2 regions of the Micrococcus sp. TA1 genome follow, and region 1 is predicted to be linked to the other one. Evidence: riboswitches for the same ligand, from Rfam matches in the RefSeq annotation. Region 1 holds a riboswitch; the other holds the start of a gene.
The links. A riboswitch is a leader RNA that binds a small molecule or an ion and turns the genes downstream of it on or off. The one in region 1 is predicted to bind thiamine pyrophosphate.
Positions count from the first base shown of each region.

Region 1 (7,483 bases):
CCCGAGGAGCTTCCATGGACCACGCCACACCCGTCCCTCGACTGGCCGTCGACAGGCTGTGCAAGTCCTACGGGAGCGGCCCCCAGGCCAAGGAGATCATCCGGGACCTGTCCTTCGAGGTCGCCGCGGGAGAGGTCGTCTGCATCGTGGGGCCCTCCGGTGTCGGCAAGACCACGCTGCTGAAGTGCATCACCGGACTGCAGCCACTGACCTCCGGCGAGGCCAGGATCGACGGCCAGCCCATCGACGGGCCACCGGAGCAGATGGCCCTCGTCTTCCAGGACTACCACCGCTCCCTGATGCCGTGGCTGACGGTACGCAAGAACATCCGGCTTCCGTTGCGGCACCTCCGACTGGGCCGGGCCGAGGAGAACCAGCGCATCGACGAGGCGATCGAGGCCGTGGGGCTCAGCCATGCCACCGAGCTCTACCCGTGGCAGCTCTCCGGTGGCATGCAGCAGCGCGTGGCCATCGCCCGCGGCCTGGCCTACCGGCCGGAGATCCTCATCATGGACGAGCCGTTCGCCTCGGTCGATGCCCAGACCCGGTTCGAGCTCGAGGACCTCTGCCTGCGGATCCGGGAACAATTCGGCATGACCATCCTGGTGGTCACGCACGACATCGACGAGGCCGTGTACCTCTCCGACCGCGTCGTCGTGCTCGGTTCCAAGCCTGCCCACGTGGTCGAGGTCGTCACCGTGAACCTGCCCCGGGAGCGGGACCAGATCACCACGCGCGCCACCAAGGCGTTCGTGGACGAGCGCACGCGCGTGCTGTCCCTGATCAAGAACCCCCACCGTCAGGAGATGGCCGATGCGTGAGCGACCTGACCCGAACCCCGCAGCCGGCCGCCCCAACGTCCTGGTGATCATCGCGGACCAGCTCCGCCCGGATCACCTGGGCTTCGGTGGCCACCCGCTGGTGTCGACGCCCCATCTGGATGCCCTGGCCGCCGAGGGCGTGGCCTTCGGCAACGTCCACGTCACCAACCCCACGTGCATGCCCAGCCGGGCCAGCCTGATGACCGGTCGGTGGCCCCAGCAGCACGGCACCCGGTGCAACGGGTTGCCACTCGACCCGGACGTCTCGACCCTGCCGGGAGACCTGGCGTCGTGCGGCTACCGCACCAGCGCGGTGGGCAAGCTGCACCACCAGAACATGGGCTGGGACTTCGAGCCGGAGCAGCGCGAGCAGATCATGCTCTCCGAACCCCAGTTGCTGGAGGACTGCCTCCCGGATGCCCGCCGACCCGTCCGCGACGCCGGCTGGGACCGCTGGGAGGATTCCCTCCTCCACAGCGAACAGCCGGTGACGATGCCCGGTGACTACTACGGCTACCAGGAGGTGGACCTGGTGGTCGGTCATGGGGACCGCCCCAGCGGTCACTACGTGCACTGGGCGCGCGAGCGCGGTTTCGACCCCTTGACGGACGCCGGACCGCAGCGGGCACTGGACGATCACGGCGGGCACTGGGCGCAGGTCTACACCTCGGCCGTTCCGGCCGGACTGCACCCCAGCGCGTACGTCGCCGAGCGGACCTGCGCCCGCCTCGAGGACCATGCCGCGGACGGCGAACCGTTCTTCCTGTTCGCCTCCTTCCCCGATCCCCACCATCCGTTCGCGCCGCCGGCCGGATACGACCGCCTGTACGACCCGGCGGACGTCCCGGTACCTGATACGTTCCACCAGGATCACTCGGATTCTCCCGAACACGTCCGGCGCATGGCCGAGCGACGGGGGATGCCCGGCGAGGACCCGACCATGACGTGGATCGCCACGGAGGAACAGTACCGGGTGGCCTGCGCGGCGGAACTGGGTCTGATCACCTTGCTGGACGACCAGGTGGGCAGGATCCTGCAGACGCTGGAACGCACCGGACTGGCGGAGAACACGGTGGTCGTCTTCACCTCGGACCACGGGGACATGTTCGGCGACCACGGCATGATGCTCAAGCACTTCACCCACTACCGGGGCGTGACCAACGTGCCACTGGTCATGAGGGTGCCCGCGGGACTGCCGGGGGCCGGCGTCGGGATCTCCCCGGCGGCGCGGACCGCGGCCTCGACGGCCCTGGTCTCGAACGCGGACCTGGTGCCCACCCTGCTGGAACTCACCGGGGTCTCGGGACACCGCGGCATCCAGGGCCGCAGCCTGGTCCCGCTGCTGCGGGGCGAGGCCTCCGTCCACCGCAGGGCACTGATCGTCGAGGAGGATCAGCCGTTCGGCCTCGACGGGCTGCCGGCCCCCGTGCACATCCGTTCGGTCATCACCCCCGAGGCCCGCTACACGCGGTACTTCGGCACCGACGCCGAGGAGCTGTACCTGCTCGACTCGGACCCGGAGGAGGCCCACAACCTGGCCGCCAGGCCGGGGTGCGAGGAGGTCGTGGACCGCATGCGCCAGCTGATGCTGGACGAGTTGCTGGCGCTGACCGACCACGGGGTCCGGGTGCGGGCGGCGGCCTGACCCGTCAGCCGACGGTCCGGAAGCCGCAGTTGCTGCTCGAGGAGTCCGGACTGTTCCTGCTCCGCGCTGCCACCCGGTACCGGTTGCAGTAGGAGTCGTGGCAGAGGAACGACCCTCCGCGCATGACCCTGCCCTCGCCGAACGGCGGCCCGGGGGGATTCTCCTCGGGACTGCGCCGGTAGTAGCGCGGCAGGAACCAGTCCTGGCACCACTCCCAGACGTTCCCGGCCATCTGGAACAGGCCGAACCCGTTGGCCGGGAACGTCCGCACCGGGGCCGTGGAGAGGAAACCGTCGTCGATCGTGTTCTCCACGGGGAAGCGTCCCTGGAAGATGTTGCAGTGGTGCTCGCCGCCCGGCACGAGCTCATCGCCCCAGGCGTAGCGGTGGCCCTGCAGCCCGCCGCGGGCCGCGTACTCCCATTGCGCCTCGTGCGGCAGGCGGCGCCCGGCCCACGCGCAGTAGGCCTGGGCGTCATTCCAGCTGACGTGGACCACCGGGTGGTCCTCGTCCGCCCGGGATCCCGGTCCGAGCGGGGCATGCCAGCACGCCCCGGGCACGTTGACCCACCAGGCCGTCCCCGGGACCGGGTTCGCGCCCGCCGGGTTCAGCCGACGAGCAATGAGTTCCAGGTGGAAGACCGCCGAGGACCCGAACCGTTCCGCCTCCGTGACGTACGCGGTCTGCTCCACGAACCGCCGGAAGTCGTCGACCGTCACGGTGGTGGCGTCCATGGAGAAGCCGTCCAACCGCACCGCGTGCACGGGCGTCTCACCGTCTGCGGGGTACCCCTCACCGAAGTGGTCCCCCATGAGGAACCGACCGGCGGGAACCTCAACCTGCTCGATGCCGTGGGTGGAGCTCGACTGGACCGGGCCCGTGTGGACGGCCCGAGACGCAGGCTCCCGCGGATCCATGTGCTGCGCACGTCCCGGCTCGGTACCGCCGGCAGCGGGATGACAACAGTCCACATCCACCTCTCAGGGCCGATTCGTCGTGCAGGTGCTCAGCCGGACAGCTCAGACAGGCAGGGCTTTTCCATTATGGTGCGCCGCCACGGCCGGTCACGTCAGCCGACCGAGATGACCCCGCCCCTCCCCCGGCACTAGACTGAAGGTTCAACGACAGGGGAGCGCCAGGCCGGCGCTGAGAGTGCGCACACCGCAGACCCTCGAACCTGCCCGGTTAGCACCGGCGAAGGAAGTCGAGCTTTCTCTCCTCGGGTCGGCGCACCCGCCGCCCCGTCCCCTCCAGAGGTATTGGAGGAACTCATGCACCACCTTTCCGCAGCGCCCACCAGCAGACGCCGTGCCCGTGGCGCCCTCGCGATCCTGGGCATCGCCGCGCTGGCCCTGACCGGCTGCTCGGTCGCGGACCAGTCCGGCGCGGGCGACGGCACGGCGCCGGCCACCACCGACGGCGCGAGCGGCGCCTCGGGAGCCGGCACCGGTGGCACGGTGACCGTGATGACCCACGACTCCTTCAACATCACCGAGGAGCAGATCGCCGCCTTCGAGCAGGAGTCCGGCTACGAGCTCACCACCACCGCCCCGGGCGACGCCGGCACCCTGGTCAACCAGCTGATCCTGTCCAAGGACAACCCCACCGTGGACGCGGTCTACGGCATCGACAATCTCTCGGCCCAGCGCGTCATCGACGAGGGCGTCGTCGCCGAGTACGCCTCCGGGGCGCTGCCGGAATCCGCCCAGGACCTCGTCGTCGAGGACCGGCTGACCCCCATCGACCAGGGCCAGGTCTGCGTCAACGTGGACGAGCAGTGGTTCGAGGAGAACGACCTCGCCGCGCCGACCACCCTGGAGGACCTGGCCAGGCCCGAGTACGCGCGGCTGTTCGTCACCACCAATCCGGTCACCTCCTCCCCCGGCCTGGCCTTCCTGGCCGCCACCGTGACCGAGAAGGGCGAGGACGGCTGGCAGGACTACTGGCAGCGGTTGCTCGAGGGCGGCACCAAGGTCGCCGCCGGCTGGTCGGACGCCTACTACTCCGACTTCTCCGCCGGCGAGGGCCAGGGCGCCTACCCGCTGGTGCTCAGCTACTCGTCCTCCCCCGCCTTCGCCCCGACCACCGGGGTCGTCGAGGACACCTGCACCACCCAGGTCGAGTACGCCGGCGTCGTGGAGGGCGCGAAGAACCCCGAGGGCGCGCAGGCGTTCATCGACTTCCTGCTCGCCGAGGACTTCCAGGCCTCGCTGCCGGAGAACATGTTCATGTACCCGGTGGACGAGTCCCTCGAGCTGCCGGCCGAATGGGCGCAGAACGCCACCCTCGTCGAGGACCCGATCGAGGCGGACCTGCGGCAGATCGCCGAGAAGCGCGAGGCCTGGCTCGAGGACTGGAACGCACTCTACGAGGCCGCGAGCTGATCGGCATCCCCCACCGGACAGGACGCGACGGATGAGCCTGGTCCCGGGAGACCCGGCCCTGGTCCCGACGCCGGCCCCCACCCGGGTGCCGGCGTCCGGTCGGGCCCCGGAGACCGGAACCGCCCCGCCGGGCGGTGACCGGGCGGACGTCGTGCCCGGGCGGTGGAGGCGTGCCGCCGGCCCGGTGGGCCGCGGGCTGGTGTGGACGGTGGTCGCCGCCGTCCCGCTGGCGTTCCTGGCGGTGTTCTTCCTGTGGCCCGTCGGGTCGATGCTGGCCCGTGGCGTGACGAACGCCGCCGGGCAGCTCGACCTCGGCGCCTTCGCCGAGGTGCTGGCCGAGTCGCGCACCTGGCGGCTCGTGGGGCAGACGCTGGGACTGGCGGTGGCCGGAACACTGGGATCGCTGCTGCTGGGGCTGCCCGGGGCGTACGTCCTGTACCGGTGCCGGTTCCCCGGGCGGAACCTGCTGCGCGGGCTGTCCACGGTGCCCTTCGTGCTGCCGACGGTGGTGGTGGGCACCGCGTTCCGGGCGCTGCTGGCCGAGAACGGCCCGCTGGGGTTCCTGGGGCTGGACCAGACGCTCACGGCCGTCGTGCTGGCGATGGTGTTCTTCAACTTCTCCGTGGTGGTGCGCCAGGTCGGTGCCCTGTGGTCCACGCTGGACCCGCGCACTGGGGAGGCCGCCCGGATGCTGGGGGCCTCGCCGTGGCGGACGTTCGTGACCGTCACCGTCCCGGCGCTGGGACCGGCGATCGCCTCGGCCGGGTCGCTGGTGTTCCTGTTCTGCTCGACGGCGTTCGGGATCGTGCAGACCCTGGGCCGGCCGGGCGTGGGCACCCTGGAGACCGAGATCTACATCCAGACGACGGCGTTCCTGGACCTGCGCACGGCGGCGGTGTTCTCCACGCTGCAGTTCGTGGTGGTGATCCTGGCGGTGACGCTGGCCAACCGGTTCCGCGCCGGGACCGAGACGGCGCTGCGGTTGCGCGAACCGACCTCCCACCCGCTGCGGCGCGCGGACGCGGTGCCGTTCGCGGTGACGATGCTGACCGTGGTGCTGCTGATCGCCGCGCCGATCGTGGCGCTGGTGGCGCGGTCCTTCCAGTCCTCGCAGGGCTGGGGGCTGCGCAACTACGAGCTCCTCGGCTCGAGCGCCGGGTCCGGGTTCGCCGGCGGGACCACGGTGCTGCAGGCCCTGGAGCACTCGGTGAAGATCGCCCTGGACGCCACGGTCATCACGCTGGTGGTCGGGGTGCCGCTGGCGCTGCTGCTGACCCGGCCGGTGCGCTCGCGGTGGGCGGTGCGGGCCCAGCGGCTGTTCGACGCGGCGATCATGCTGCCGCTGGGGGTGTCCGCGGTGACGGTGGGCTTCGGGTTCGTGGTGTCCCTCGTGGCCTCCGCCCCGCAGCTGGCGTACTCGGGCGCGCTGGTGCCGCTGGCCCAGGCCGTGGTCGCGCTGCCGCTCGTCGTCCGTTCGCTGGTGCCGGTGCTGCGGGCCGTGGACCCGCGGTTGCGGGAGGCCGCGGCCGTGCTGGGTGCCTCTCCCGGGCGGGTGCTGCGGACCGTGGACGGGCCGTTCCTGGCGCGCGGACTCGGGCTGGCCGCCGGGTTCGCGTTCGCGGTGTCCCTGGGCGAGTTCGGGGCGACGACGTTCCTCGCCTCCCCCGACTACCAGACCCTGCCGGTGCTCATCGTGCGCCTGCTGGGCCGGCCCGGGGAGGACAACTACGGGATGGCGATGGCCGGGTCGGTGATCCTGGCGGTGCTGACCGCGACGGTGATGCTGGTGTGTGAGCGGTTGCGCCCGCGGGGCGCGGCCGGGACGGGAGCGGGGTTCTGATGGGTGTCGAGACAGAGCGGGCGCTGGTGTGCGAGGGCGTGTCCGTGGCGTACCCGAACGGGTTCGTGGCGGTGCGGGACATGGACCTGGCCGTCGACGCCGGCGAGATCGTCGCGCTGCTGGGCGCCTCGGGCTCGGGCAAGTCGACGCTGCTGCGCGGGATCGCCGGGCTGGAGCGGGTGTCCGCCGGAAGCCTGTGGATGCGCGGCCGGCGGATGAACCGGGTGCCCGTGCACGAGCGCGGGTGCGGGATGGTGTTCCAGGACGGGCAGCTGTTCCCCCACCGGTCGGTGGCGCGGAACATCGGCTACGGACTGGAGACCTCGGGACTGAGCCGGGCCGAGCGGCGCACACGCGTGGACGAGATGCTGCGGCTCGTGGGACTGGAGGGCTACGGGAACCGCGCCGTGCAGACGCTCTCCGGCGGCCAGGCCCAGCGCGTGGCCCTGGCCCGCTCCCTGGCGACCAGGCCGCGGCTGCTGCTGCTGGACGAGCCGCTGTCCGCCCTGGACCGGGCGCTGCGCGAACGCCTGGCCGTGGACCTGCGCAGGATCCTGACGAGCACGGGGACGACCGCCGTGTACGTGACCCATGACCACGCCGAGGCCTTCACCGTGGCGGACCGGATCGCCGTCATGGGCGAGGGCCGGGTGCTGGCGGTGGGGACGCGGGCGGAACTCCTCGGTGTCGCGGCGGGAGCGGCCGGCGGCCCCGGGCGCGCGGACGGCACGACGACGGTGGCCGGATCCGCGGACGGCCGGTCCGCGCTGGCCCCGGACGCGGGTGCCGCCGGC
Region 1 is NZ_JACHNW010000002.1:31,707-39,189, forward strand. It holds gene GGQ69_RS11530 (ABC transporter ATP-binding protein) at 15-821, shown strand; gene GGQ69_RS11535 (sulfatase) at 814-2,466, shown strand; gene GGQ69_RS11540 (formylglycine-generating enzyme family protein) at 2,471-3,382, opposite strand; TPP riboswitch at 3,582-3,685, shown strand; gene GGQ69_RS11545 (thiamine ABC transporter substrate binding subunit) at 3,737-4,849, shown strand; gene GGQ69_RS11550 (iron ABC transporter permease) at 4,881-6,689, shown strand; gene GGQ69_RS11555 (ABC transporter ATP-binding protein) at 6,689-7,483, shown strand, end outside.

Region 2 (7,483 bases), 330 kb from region 1:
TGGTGAGGTCCACATCAGCTACGAGACGCAGTCGACCCGGTTGCACGCCAAGGCTTGGATGTTCCACCGGCACAGTGGATTCAGCACCGCATATGTGGGCTCATCGAATCTCTCCAAGTCCGCCCTGTTGGAGGGGCTGGAGTGGAACGTTCGGTTGTCCTCTATCGCCACGCCTGAACTCATGCGGAAGTTCGAGGCCACCTTCGAAACGTACTGGCAGGACCCGTCCTTCGAACCGTATGACCCAGATCAGGACGCTGCGCGCCTGGATCGCGAGATCAAAAACGGTTCGTTTGCCAGCCAGGGTGAGCCGGTTGATCTTTCAGGACTGGACGTGCGTCCTTACCCACACCAGGCATTGATGCTGGAAGATCTCCAAGCGGAGAGAGCGATCCACCAGCGTCACCGGAACCTCATCGTTGCAGCCACCGGAACCGGCAAGACGGTCATCGCGGCCCTGGACTATCGGAACCTCCTGGCCGAGCATCGCCAGGACCTGCGATTGCTGTACGTCGCACATCGACGAGAGATTCTCGAACAGGCATTGCGGACATACAGAAATGTCCTCGCTGACGGATCCTTCGGGGAGCTCTTCGTGGACGGGCGTCGTCCGCAGGAGTGGAACCATGTGTTTGCCAGTGTTCAATCGTTGACAGCCAAGGGATTGATCTCCTTTGCCGACGACCATTTCGACGTCGTGGTCATCGACGAGTTCCATCATGCTGAGGCCGCCACCTACCGGTCCATCCTGGAACATTTCCAGCCACACGAGTTGTTGGGTCTAACCGCCACTCCGGAGCGAGCGGATGGTGTTAACGTCAAGACTCTTTTCGATAACCGGGTTGCGTCGGAGTTGCGGCTGTGGGACGCCTTGGATGCTGACATTCTGGTCCCCTTCCATTACTTCGGCGTGTCCGACAATGTCGACGTCTCCGAGATTTCCTGGCGGGCTGGAAAGTACGTCTCCCGGGAACTCGAGAACCTCTACACCGGTGATGATGCGCGAGCACGACTGGTCGCGCACCAGCTCCTGGACAAAGCCGGATCGCTGGAAGACCTCAAGGCGCTGGGATTCTGTGTCTCCGTTCTTCACGCACGTTTCATGGCAGATCGATTCAACGCCGCCAATATTCCCTCGGCCGTCGTCACGGGAGAGACGCGGAGTGATGAACGTCGAAAGACGCTTGAGGCTATCCGACGGGGCGAGATCAAGTGCATTTTCACCGTCGACGTCTTCAATGAGGGTCTCGACATCCCTCAGATCAATACGGTTCTGTTTCTCCGTCCGACCCAAAGCGCGACGATCTTCCTCCAGCAGTTGGGGCGTGGTCTGCGGCGCTCGTTTGGCAAGGACGTGCTCACGGTCTTGGACTTCATTGGCATGCAACGGAAGGAGTTCCGTTTCGACCGGAAGTTGCGAGCGCTGACGGGGTCCGGTCGGAAGCGCCTCATCGACGACATCGAAAAGGACTTTCCCTTCCTTCCTGCTGGTTCCCAGATCATCCTCGACTCTGTCGCCAAGGACGTTGTCATCAGAAACGTCAAGGGACAGATCGCGATGACCGCGAATCAGTTGGCGCAGGATATCCGAGAGCACGCTGATGGCCGGTCGTTGTGGGAGTACCGGCTCGATCAGTACCTCGAAGAAGCTGGCCGGAGTCTTTCAGACATTTACCGGTCAGGCTCGAACGGCCGCTCATGGACGACGCTCAAGATGAAAGCCGATCGGGCAGAACCACGAGACGACATGCCCAAGACGGAACTGAATCAAATTCTCCGTGCCTCGTCATTGCTGCATGTCGATGATCAGGAGCGGGCTGAGGCCTACTTGGCCCTGCTCCGCGAGGACATAAGAATCTCGGAGCTCACCGGTCGCGACAAGGTCTTCGCCGAGATGCTCTATTTCACGGCGATCTACCAAAAGGGACGGTTCGCTTCCTTAGACGAGGCTTTCCAATGGGTGCGGACCCAGACGCAGTTTGTTGCGGAAGTAGAAGAGATCTTCGAGCATCGACTTTCGTCCACGCGGACCAATCCGACGAGGACCTCCTTGAGAGAAGAAGTCCCTCTTTTTACTCATGCTCACTACAGACGCGAAGAGATCTTGCCGGCCCTTGGAATCCGCACCTTCGAGTCTTCTCCGGACATGGCTCATGTCTCTGGCGTGGCGTGGTCAGAGAAGTATGAAACAGACGCGTTTCTCATCAATCTGAGGAAGTCCGAACGAAGTTTCTCACCGACCACCATGTATCGCGACTACGCCATCAGTCGCAGTCAGTTCCATTGGGAGAGTCAGAACACCACGCGAGCAACATCTCCGACGGGTCGGAGATACGCCACCAAAGAGTCCAACGAGACCAACACGATCCTGTTCGTTCGCGAGACGCCCAGCAACGACATCGGGACCGCTCCGTTCGTTTGTTTGGGAACGGCGGATCTCAACTCGTGGCATGGCGAGCGCCCCATGCAAGTCACGTGGAATCTGCATCGAGAGATGCCCATGGAAGTCTTCAGGGTCGCGAGCGCCGTGGCCTGATCCATCAGGGGACAAGCAGTGGTCGGCGAGGAGGACATGTCGTTCGGAGCGGAACAAACTCACCCCCACCCGCGTTACTTCAACCCGAGAGCATTCTTCCGCGCGTCCTCAGGAGCCTTGTGACCACGCCCGTTTCCCAGCCCCGCACCATCGGCATCCTCGGCGCAGGCCGTGTCGGGACGGCCGTGGCCAGACAGGCACTGCAGGCCGGGTACGAGGTGAAGATCGCCACCGCCAAGCCGGCCGAGGAGATCGCGATGATCGCGGACATCATCACCCCGGGCGCTCAGGCCGTGGATGCCGCCGAGGCGGCACAGGCGGACATGGTGGTCGTCGCCGTCCCCATGCACAAGTTCCGCACGCTGGACGCTGATGCCCTGGCCGGCCGCACCGTCGTCGACACCATGAACTACTGGGCCCCCGTGGACGGGGAGATCGCGGAATTCGAGGCCGACCACCGCTCCACCTCCGAGGTCGTCCAGGACTTCCTCGCCGGTTCCTCGGTGGTCAAGACCCTCAACCACATCGGTTACCGGGACCTTGAGACCCTGGCGCGCCCCGCAGGCGATCCGGACCGCCGCGCGCTGGCACTGGCCGGCGACAGCGACGCCGCCCGGGCCGCCGTCGGGACCTTCCTGGACCGCCTGGGCTACGACCCGGTGGATGCCGGCCCGCTCGCCGCGGGCCGCGCGTTCGAACCGGACACCCCCATCTTCGCCACCACGCACCCGGTGGCACGTCTCACCGAACTGTTGAGCGAGGCCTGCGCCCTCGCGACCCGCTGAGGCGCACGCCCACCGCGGACGCCCACAACCCGGTTAGGCCTCTTCGGTCGCCGGCGGCTTGGGCGCGATGTCCTCCGTGGTGATCGGCATGGACTCCCACGCCGAGGACAGGTCCGTGCCCTTCAGGGTCCGGCGCTCGCCCTCGGCCAGGTCGTCCAGCCCCAGGGCGCGCCAGAATCCCCGGTGGTGCTCGCAGGGCAACAAGGCGGTGAGCATGCCGCGGACCGGCGCCCGGTCACGGTTCGCCGTGGCATGGATGTACCGGTGACCGGTGTGCTCGGCCCGCCAGGCGGTGATCTCGGGCCGGCCGAGCACCAGGACCCAGGCGATCAGTTCTGAGGGACCGTCCACGGTGGCGGTCAGGTCACCGACGATGTCCAGCTCGCGGCTGAGCCGCATCAACACCGTCAGCTCGCGGGCATCCTCGGGCGGGTACAACATCATTCCTCCTCTGCCGGATCTCGGCATGGAATCCCAGATGATTCAGTTGGATACCAGTCATTTTCGGCAGCGCCGGAGGGATGTCAAGAGGCTTCGTGCGGTGGTCCCGAAGCCGGCAATCCGGCTCCTTCCGGTGCCGGTCACGTGGCCACCATGTTCAGGGGGCACACGGCGCGCTCGCATATCCCGATGATCAGCGCGTCCAGCCGTTCACCGACGCTGTGCTTCTCGCCCGCGGTTCCGGGTGGCAGCAGCGCAGGTGCGCCCCCCGGATTCATCGACGATGAACCAGAGCATCACGCCGTTGGTCTCGATGCCGACGCTGACGTACTGGGCGTCCGGCGCGGCGGCGTCGATCCTCACCGGTAGCCGGCGCATGTCCAGCCAGGACACCGCGAACATGCCCGGTTGTTCGGGCAGGCCGCCCCAGGGGGCAGGACCTCGGCCAGCGGTCAGGACCCCAGACCGATGGCCTCTCGGAGGGCCGCGACGGGCCGGTCGTGATGGCCGGGGGCGACGCACAGCACGGTTAGGACGTCCCCCTCGTCCCGATTATTGCCGACGTCGAGGGAGCATCTACTGCTTGACGGAGAATTCCTCGGAGGTCAGGACTGCCTCGGAGAAGCTGAACAGCTCCCGTACTTCCACGGACACCGTGGTCTCATCCCGCAGGACGTAGGCCTCCTGGATGGTGACCGTAGTACCCGGCTTGATGTCGGACATCGAAAGCGCCGAGTCGACGTCATCGACTATGGCGCTTTCAAGCTCGACGCCGCTCTGGAACGCCTGGTCGTGTATGGCGGTCATGAAGTTGGCGGCCTCGTCGGAGTTGTTGGTGAACTCATAGCTGACAACGATCGCCGGTTCTCCGGCGTAGTCCTTGGCGAAGGTCGCATCCTCGATGGTGACGTCGTACTCCCCGGTGGTGTCCTGATCGTCCGCGGGGGCCGCTGCGGGGGTGGTGCTGGTCTGCTCCAGCTCAACCGTCCACGTCTCACCGAGCGCGGCGGCCTCGTAGCTGATGGTGTCGCCGTCCAGGGTGAAGGTCTTCTGGTCGTCACTGGACGCCAGGAGTGCGGAACCCGTCTTGGACGTGTCATTGACCGAGTCCCAGGTGAAGGCTGCCGTTGCGTCCTCGGGTTGTTCGACGCTGCCGGCCCAGTACAGGGACTTCGATTCATCCTCCGCGTTGACCCAGTAGATGGTGATCGTATCGTCGACGATGGTCGCCACGTGCTTGCTTCCGGAGCCCTTGTTGGACTGTGCCCACTCGCCAGTGAGATCAACGGGCTCGGGCGCTTCCGGACTGGATGCGGACTGGGAGCCATCGGCGCTGTTCGATTCGGCGGTGTTGCCCGCACTGCCAGCTGGAGAGGCGCATCCGGTGAGCGCGAGGCCCAGGGCCACGACGAGAGCCAACGAGGTGGTGGATGTGGTGCGCACGGGGAGGTGCCCCTCTTCCTTGAGACGACGGTGATCGTCGTTCCTATGCGTGATGCCTTGAACCGGCTGAGGGTTTGAGTCGAGACGTTTCGCTCGATAGCCCCGTCGGTCCGTTGCGCCTGCCTATACTTGGCCGCGGACACGGGGTGCGCCGCACGGCGCTGAGATGACACCCGTGGAACCTGATCTAGTTAGGACTAGCGAAGGGATGTCCGCGTGACTTCTTCTTGCCATACCCAGATTCCGCCTGTCCCCGCATCCGGGCCCCGCGTGCTGTCGATCGCCGGCACCGATCCCTCCGGGGGCGCCGGCACCGCCGCGGACCTGAAGTCCATCACCGCCGCCGGCGGTTATGGCATGAGCGTGGTGACCACGCTCGTCGCCCAGAACACCCACGGCGTGCGGGACCTCCACGTCCCGCCCACGGACTTCCTGCGCGCCCAGCTGGAGGCCGTCAGCGACGACGTCACCCTGGACGCCGTCAAGACCGGCATGCTCGGCACCACCGGCATCATCGAGACCGTGGCCGCCTGGTGCGACGAGCACCCGCCGGCCGTGCTCGTGGTCGATCCGGTCATGATCGCCACCAGCGGCCACCGCCTGCTGCAGCCCGAGGCCGAACAGGCCATGATCGAGTTCTGCCGCCGCGCCACGGTGGTCACCCCCAACATCGACGAGCTCGCCGTGCTCACCGGCTCGCCGCGCGCCGCCGACGAGGCCGAGGCCCTGGACCAGGCCGCCCGCTGGTCAGCCGCGACCGGCGTGGCCGTGGTGGTCAAGACCGGGCACCTGGACACCCGGCGGGTCACGAACACCTGGGTGCACCCGGACGGGACGCTGATCTCCGTGCCGTCCACGCGCATCGACACCACCAGCACGCACGGCACCGGCTGCTCCCTGTCCTCCGCGCTCGCCACCCGGCTGGGCCGCGGGGACGCCCCGGGCACGGCACTGGCCTGGGCCACCGAGTGGCTGCATGAGGCGATCGCCCACGGGGCCGCCCTGCAGGTCGGTTCCGGCCACGGACCCGTGGACCACGGGCACCGCTCGCGCCGTTTGCAGGCCGCCGCCTCCGCCGCCCCCTGGTTCGCCCCCGACGCCGTCCCGCCCGTCCTCGGGTCCCCGCAGGACCTGGGTGCCCCGCGCCGGGACCCCGAAGCCCGGGTGCCGGCCGCCGTCGCGCCCGCCGGTCCGTGGACCGCGGCGTTGTGGGCCGCCGGGGCGGAGGTCAACGCCGCCATCGCCGGCTCCGGGTTCGTCCGTGCCCTCGTGGACGGAAGCCTGACCCGGCACGCCTTCGAGTTCTACCTGGCCCAGGACGCGCTGTACCTCAACGGGTACTCCCGGGCGATGGCCGCCCTCGCCGCCCGCTCGACCGAGCTGGACGCGCAGGTCTTCTGGTCCGGGGCGGCCCACGGTTGCCTCACCGAGGAGGCCGAACTGCACCGCACCTGGCTCGGTGATCGCCCGGCCCCCGTCGCTGGACCGGTGACGAGCGCCTACACGGACTTCCTGCTGGCCACCGCCCTCGGCGAGGACCGTGCCGTGGGCGTGGCCGGGGTGCTGCCGTGCTTCTGGCTCTACGCCCAGGTGGGGGCGATGCTGCCCGCGGTGCCCGCCGACCACCCCTACGCCGCGTGGCTGGACACCTACCGGGACCCGGGCTTCGTGACCGCCACCGAGTCCGCGCTGGCCCACGTGGAGCGCGAGCTCGCCGCGGCCTCCCCGGCCGTGCGCGCCCGGGCCGCCCGCGCCTACCTGACCGCCTGCCGGCACGAGCTCGAGTTCTTCGAGCAGGCCCTGCGCCTCGAACCTGGTGAGTACGGGGGCCGGGCCGAGGCGCCCGTGCAGCCCCGCATCCAGGCCCCCGCGGCAGTCAGCGCCGAGGCCCCCGCCGCAGCACTCGCCGGGAGCGTCCGGTGACGGGCGCGACCACGGCGCAGGCCGCCGTCGGGACCCAGACCACCACCGAGACCTCCACCGGGACTCCGAATGAGAGCCTGCCCCCGGCGGGACGGGCCGCGCTGCGCGCCGGGGTGGTGGGCAACTGGATCGACAACATCCACGTCTTCCTGCCGCTGACCGCACTCGCCCCGGCCATGCTCGTGCTCGCCGGGCCCGCCGCCGCCGCGTCCACCGGGGCGCTGATCGTCATCGCGATGCTGCTGGGCCGGCCGATCGGCGGGATCGTGTTCGGGCGCATCTCCGACCGGCTCGGGCGCACCCGCACCACGCGGATCGCGATCGCCGGGACCGCCGCCTGCGCGCTGGCCATCGC
Region 2 is NZ_JACHNW010000002.1:362,902-370,384, reverse strand. It holds gene GGQ69_RS13000 (DUF3427 domain-containing protein) at 1-2,536, shown strand, start outside; gene GGQ69_RS12995 (NAD(P)-binding domain-containing protein) at 2,656-3,321, shown strand; gene GGQ69_RS12990 (hypothetical protein) at 3,355-3,765, opposite strand; gene GGQ69_RS12985 (hypothetical protein) at 3,973-4,164, opposite strand; gene GGQ69_RS12980 (DUF5067 domain-containing protein) at 4,339-5,205, opposite strand; TPP riboswitch at 5,338-5,431, shown strand; gene GGQ69_RS12975 (bifunctional hydroxymethylpyrimidine kinase/phosphomethylpyrimidine kinase) at 5,476-7,128, shown strand; gene GGQ69_RS12970 (MFS transporter) at 7,125-7,483, shown strand, end outside.
Region 2: linked by a shared signal. The riboswitch ahead of GGQ69_RS12975 (bifunctional hydroxymethylpyrimidine kinase/phosphomethylpyrimidine kinase) and the one ahead of GGQ69_RS11545 (thiamine ABC transporter substrate binding subunit) in region 1 are both predicted to bind thiamine pyrophosphate.